Linked DNA regions of Paraglaciecola sp. L3A3. Each later gene encodes a partner of the first gene's protein in a complex. Links are inferred from orthologs where the notes say so. Each region holds a gene or a part of one and is shown on either strand. Other genes may lie near its edges. The genes, in order: rpsG and tig.

The links.
Region 2: the proteins of rpsG (region 1) and tig are in contact, whole or in part, in a crystal structure (PDB 3GTY), measured with the Thermotoga maritima proteins. The link is inferred for Paraglaciecola sp. L3A3 from one-to-one orthologs. Residues at the interface, in WP_004081843.1 of Thermotoga maritima: Lys34, Lys52, Lys55, Glu59, Arg62, Gln63, Glu66, Asn67, Lys69, Val71, Arg95, Ala109, Lys110, Lys111, Gly112, Arg113, Pro114, Glu117, Glu121, Ile124, Ala125, Tyr127, Asn128, Asn129, Thr130, Gly131, Lys135, Asp139, Arg142, Met143; in WP_004081061.1 of Thermotoga maritima: Glu122, Val124, Val129, Leu130, Tyr133, Glu188, Gly259, Ile262, Tyr263, Glu266, Ser270, Glu273, Gln274, Glu277, Arg308, Gln311, Ile312, Ser315, Tyr316, Glu325, Arg329, Arg336, Leu363, Phe366, Trp367, Arg373, Leu377, Arg381, Leu384, Glu387.

What each region holds. Positions count from the first base shown.
Region 1 is NZ_CP047023.1:840,986-844,111, forward strand. What follows is about bases 329-3,126. They hold rpsG (30S ribosomal protein S7), read right to left. Parts: upstream 2,064-3,126; coding sequence 1,593-2,063; downstream 329-1,592. Other genes in these bases: fusA (elongation factor G), read right to left, coding at 329-1,580; rpsL (30S ribosomal protein S12), read right to left, coding at 2,143-2,517; rpoC (DNA-directed RNA polymerase subunit beta'), read right to left, coding at 2,742-3,126. In the rest of the region: more of fusA, read right to left, coding at 1-328.
Region 2 is NZ_CP047023.1:1,507,403-1,510,614, reverse strand. What follows is about bases 329-3,212. They hold tig (trigger factor), read right to left. Parts: upstream 2,484-3,212; coding sequence 1,173-2,483; downstream 329-1,172. Other genes in these bases: clpP (ATP-dependent Clp endopeptidase proteolytic subunit ClpP), read right to left, coding at 453-1,082; clpX (ATP-dependent protease ATP-binding subunit ClpX), read right to left, coding at 329-357. Also shown: more of clpX, read right to left, coding at 1-328. UniProt on the Bacillus subtilis protein: Involved in protein export. Acts as a chaperone by maintaining the newly synthesized protein in an open conformation. Functions as a peptidyl-prolyl cis-trans isomerase.

The DNA.
Region 1 (3,126 bases):
CCTTCTTCATTAGGTTCGATAGTTAACCAGACGTGGCCATATTGACCTTTTCCGCCTGATTGACGAACAAACTTACCTTCAGCATCAACTTTTTTGCGTATTGTTTCGCGATAGGCAACCTGAGGTTTACCTACATTACACTCAACATTAAACTCACGCTTCATCCGGTCCACAATAATATCTAAGTGCAGTTCACCCATACCTGAAATAATTGTTTGTCCTGATTCGTCATCAGTGTGTACCTTAAAAGAAGGATCTTCAGCCGCTAGTTTACCTAGTGCGATACCCATTCTTTCTTGGTCTGGTTGAGAGCGAGGTTCTACAGCAATAGAAATAACCGGTTCCGGAAACTCCATTCGCTCAAGGGTGATAATATGATTTGGATCACACAAAGTGTCACCTGTTGTCACATCTTTCAGCCCAATTGCTGCTGCTATATCGCCTGCGCGCACTTCTTTAAGCTCTTCTCTGTCTTTAGCATGCATTTGAACTATACGGCCAAAACGTTCACGCTTAGCTTTTACTGGGTTATAAACAGAGTCGCCTGAGTTTACAACACCGGAATAGCAACGGAAAAAAGTTAAAGTACCAACAAAGGGGTCGGTAGCAATTTTAAATGCTAACGCAGAAAATGGAGCACTATCGTCAGCTTGACGAGTTGCTTCAGTTTCATCTTTGTCGTTTAGCACACCTTTAATAGGTGGAACATCCATGGGTGCAGGTAAATATTCAATAACTGAATCAAGTACCGCTTGTACACCTTTGTTTTTGAATGCCGAACCACAGGTGGCAAGTACAATTTCATTCGCTAGAGTACGTTTTCGTAGACCAAATTTGATTTCTTCTTCGGTTAGCTCTTCGCCTTCCAAATACTTATTCATCAACTCATCAGTTGCTTCAGCTGCAGCTTCAATTAACTCAGTACGAAGCTCTGTCGCACGGTCGAGTAAATCTGCTGGAACCTCTGTGTAGTTAAAAGTCATACCTTGATCAGATTCATTCCAATCTATGGCTTTCATCTTGATAAGATCAACTACACCTTCAAAGGTTTCTTCAGCACCTATGTTGAGATGAATAGGCACACAATTAGCACCTAATCGTTTTCTAATTTGTTCTACTACACGTTCAAAATCTGCTCCAGCTCGGTCCATTTTGTTAACAAATACCATACGCGGAACGTGGTATTTATCAGCTTGACGCCAAACTGTTTCAGATTGAGGCTCTACTCCAGACGAACCACAAAACACCACAACAGCACCATCGAGTACACGTAAAGAACGTTCGACTTCAATAGTGAAATCTACGTGTCCTGGGGTATCAATGATGTTGATTCGATGTTGTTCGTATTGTTTGTCCATTCCCGACCAAAAACAGGTCGTCGCTGCGGAAGTAATGGTAATACCGCGTTCTTGCTCTTGTTCCATCCAGTCCATAGTGGCTGCGCCATCATGCACTTCACCTAGTTTATGCGATAAACCAGTGTAGAAAAGGACACGCTCAGTTGTCGTGGTTTTACCCGCGTCAACATGAGCAACGATTCCAATATTCCGATAACGCTCAAGGGGCGTATTACGAGCCATAGCTTTCTCTTATTACCAACGGTAGTGAGCGAATGCTTTGTTAGCTTCGGCCATACGGTGAACGTCTTCACGTTTCTTAACCGCTGAACCTTTATTTTCTGCAGCATCGAGCATTTCAGCTGCAAGGCGTTGAGCCATTGATTTTTCACCACGTTTACGAGCAGCGTCAACCAACCAACGCATACCTAGTGCATTTCGACGAACGGGACGAACTTCTACAGGTACTTGGTATGTAGAACCACCAACACGACGAGATTTAACCTCGACTGTAGGGCGGATGTTGTCCAACGCTTCTTCAAAGATGTCTAAGTGTGCTTTGTCAGCTTTAGAAGCAACAATTTCTAGCGCGCCGTAAACGATTTTTTCAGCAGTCGATTTTTTGCCGTCTAACATAACGACATTCATAAATTTAGCAAGTAACTCTGATCCGAACTTAGGATCGGGTAGGATTTTACGTTGACCTACGACTCTTCTTCTTGGCATTTTAAATTCTCCGTAGAATTTTCAGGATATTCCCAAAACTCAATTAATACTTTAGTTTGGCCTTACTAACGGAGAACCGTTAAGACTTAGGCCTTTTTGCGCCGTATTTAGAACGGCCGGCTCTTCTATCACTTACGCCTGCACAATCTAATGTACCGCGAACAGTGTGATAACGAACACCTGGTAAATCTTTAACACGACCACCACGAATAAGAACAACACTGTGCTCTTGTAAGTTGTGACCTTCACCACCAATGTATGAAGAAACTTCAAAACCATTAGTAAGACGAACACGACATACTTTACGTAATGCTGAGTTCGGTTTTTTTGGTGTGGTTGTATATACACGAGTACATACTCCACGACGTTGTGGGCAGGCCTGCAAAGCAGCAACGTTGCTCTTCACTACTGGCTTTTGGCGGGGCTTGCGCACTAACTGGTTAACTGTTGCCATTAACTAGCTCCTGATTAAAATTACGACTGTTTGACCCATCTTGTGGGCCGTAAACGCGAAAAATCCGCGAACCGTAATTAAGTGGCAGTAAAGTCACCTAATTTCGGGTCGCGGAAGTCTAATGATCAATTGATGAACTGTCAAGTAAGACTGCTGCTAAACTACACAATATGTGGGTTTAAGCAACAATCTAACTTAATTAGATCATTTATAGATCCTATTTTTTACTCGTCGGCAGGAGTATCCGTTACTTCAGCATTTAATGCTTCAGTTAAGGCTAACTCTGCTTCAGATGCAGAAACTGAAGGTTCTTCACGTTCCTGCATTTCAGCTAGTTTTCTAGCTGTACGTTTTTGGTGATACGAGAAGCCGGTACCGGCAGGTATCAAACGCCCAACAATTACGTTTTCTTTCAAGCCGCGTAACTCATCTTCTTTACCTTGCACTGCTGCTTCGGTAAGTACACGAGTGGTTTCTTGGAAAGAAGCCGCTGAGATAAATGACTCAGTAGACAAAGACGCCTTAGTGATACCCAATAACTGTGTTTCATACTGAGCAGGAATTTTTCCTTGCTTTTCAATTTCACGGTTAGCGATCTTCACGTTAGAC
Region 2 (3,212 bases), 670 kb from region 1 along the record:
TCCCATTAGCAAAATATTACTTTTACCCAATTCCACACCTTCGTGTGTATCACCATTTCTTAAACGTTTGTAATGATTATACACAGCAACAGATAACACTTTTTTAGCGTGTTCTTGGCCAATAACATAATCATCTAAGTGGCTATGAATTTCTTTTGGAGTCGGCAATGCATCTTGTTTTTTCTGTGGAGAAATTTCTTTAATTTCTTCACGGATAATGTCATTACATAAATCAACACACTCATCACATATAAAAACGGATGGACCGGCTATTAATTTTCTGACTTCGTGCTGGCTCTTGCCACAAAATGAACAATATAAAAGTTTCTCGCCATCACTGTTTTTTTCATCACTCATTTACGATTTTTTCCTATCTTTGTACTTCTACTAAGTTTAACCAACTCACCGTCAATAATAATGAACTTCAGCTAAACTTAGCTTCAGTCATCTAATCACTTATCGCTTTTGGTATCAGGTCTATTAGTTAATACTTGGTCTATTAAACCGTATTCCATAGCTTCTGTTGCACTTAAAAAGTTGTCTCTATCGGTATCTTTTGCGACTTTTTTGTAATCTTGTCCAGTATGATCAGCCATCAAACGATTCAACTTCTCTTTAATAGACAGGATTTCTTTGGCATGTATTTCAAAATCAGAAGCTTGACCTTGAAAACCACCCAAAGGTTGATGGATCATTACACGTGAATTAGGTAAACAGTAACGTTTACCCTTTTCACCTGCAGATAACAAGAAAGCGCCCATACTGGCAGCTTGACCAATACAAACAGTACTCACGTTTGGTTTGATAAAGTTCATAGTGTCATAAATAGCCATACCAGCTGTCACAGAACCGCCTGGAGAGTTGATATACAAGAAGATATCTTTCTCAGGGTTTTCTGCTTCCAAAAAAAGCATCTGAGCGACAATTAGATTCGCCATATGGTCTTCAACTTGACCAACTAGGAAAATAACATTCTCTTTTAATAAACGAGAATAGATATCATAAGAACGCTCCCCTTTAGCAGTCTGCTCGACAACCATTGGAACTAAGGCGTTTGTAGGATCGAAATGTGTATTCATCATAGGTATATTTTCTTCACAAATAAAAATGCTCGGTATATACCGAGCATTTAAGCAGTTGCAGACTAGTTAAGTCAATTAACAAAAGACAAATTAAGCCTGTTTGTTCATGATCTCGTCAAATTTCTTCTTAACTTCTTTTACTTTTGCTTGATCAAGCAGTACTTCGACAGCTTGTTCTTCTAAAGCAACATTGTTCATTTGTTGAGTTAACTCGTCGTTAGACTTGTAATACTCAATCACTTCTTGCGGATCTTCATACGCAGAAGCAGCCGTTGCAATTAAAGCGTCAACTTTAGCTGCATCAACTTTAATGTCATTAGATTTAATCACTTCACCTAATAACAAACCAATACTTACACGCTTACGAGCGTTTTCTTCAAACAAGTTAGCCGGTAACTCAGGCATGTTATCAATGTTACCGCCTTGTTGTTGACTAAATCTCTGTTTAGCTTGCTCTCTAAGCACATTAATTTCTTGCTCAACTAAAGATTTTGGTAAATCAATTTCGTTGTTTTCAAGCAAACCATTAATGACCTGCTCTTTTACCGATGCTTTCAAAGTTTGATCAAGTTCGCGCTGCATATTTTTACGTACTTCATCATTTAGCGCATCGATGTTGCCATCTTCAATACCAAATAACTTAGCAAAGTCTTCATCTACTTTAGGTAAATTTAGCTGCTCAGTCTTTTTGATAGTGATAGTAAACTTCGCTTCTTTACCTTTAAGGGCTTCAGCGTGATAATCTTCCGGGAAGGTCACTTCTGCAATGACTTCATCACCAGTTTTGGCACCAACGATTGGCTTTTCAAAACCTGGGATCATGCGATCTTTACCCATTTCAAGTTCGAAATCTTCAGCTTTTCCGCCGTCGAATTCCTCACCATCAATAGTGCCAACAAAGTCCATTGTCACTTTGTCATCTTTTTTGATTTTACGTTTTACTTCTTTGTAGTCGGCGTGTTGCTTACGTAACGTATCCATCATATCACTTAAGTCTGAGTCAGAAATTTCAACAACAGGCTGTTCTACAGTGATTTTATCAACGTTTTTAACTTCAACTTCTGGATAAACTTCAAAAGCCGCAACAAATTCTAAATCTTTACCATCTTCATCTGTTTTCATTTCAAAAGAAGGCATACCCGCTGGGGTAATTTTTTCTTGAGTAATGGCTTGATAGAAGTTTTGTTGCATCACTTCACCAGCAATCTCCTGACGTACAGCTTGACCGTAACGTTTTTTAATAACGTTAACTGGTACTTTACCTGGACGGAAACCATTGATTCTCTGGGTTTTAGCTAATTGTTGTAAACGAGATTTAACTGCAGTGTCAATCGACGCTGCAGGAACGGTAATAGTAAGACGGCGTTCTAAACCTGTAGACGTCTCAACGGAAACTTGCATTCTTCTACCTCAACTATGCGCTAACATGCGCTTATTTTATGATTACTAATAGGTTCTTAAGGGACGTAAAAAAATTTAACTGAAACACCTATTACGCCCGTCTACTTCAGTGAGCTTCAACTTACAAGTCACTTCAGAATCACCTGATAAAAAAGACGCAGTAGTATAGCGATAGCATTACAGCAAGTCGAGAATAAACCCATAAAAATTTTGGTTTAGTACAAAAAAGGAAGAAAGAAGAGGATAAATCTTAAATAAAGTAGCGAATATTGGATATTCAGAAAGCTATTAAAGTAAGTTATTGGATATAACTTAGGATGAATTACAAAATGTTGTTAATTGTATTCTTAATAATGGTGCGGAAGGAGAGACTCGAACTCTCACGCCGTGAAGCACTGGAACCTAAATCCAGCGTGTCTACCAATTCCACCACTCCCGCGAGTGGGGTGAACGATGGGGCTCGAACCCACGACAACCGGAATCACAATCCGGGGCTCTACCAACTGAGCTACGCTCACCACAGATAAATTGCAGTAACTTTAAAACTTACTTTCTCAACCTTTTGTTCACATACTTCGCCAGATAAGATTCTAACTAAGTGGTGGTCCCAGAAGGATTCGAACCTTCGACCCACGCCTTAGAAGGGCGTTGCTCTATCCAGCTGAGCTATGGAACCTAAGGTGTAAATTGAGAAAATGGTCGGTGAGACAGGATTCGAACCTGCGACCC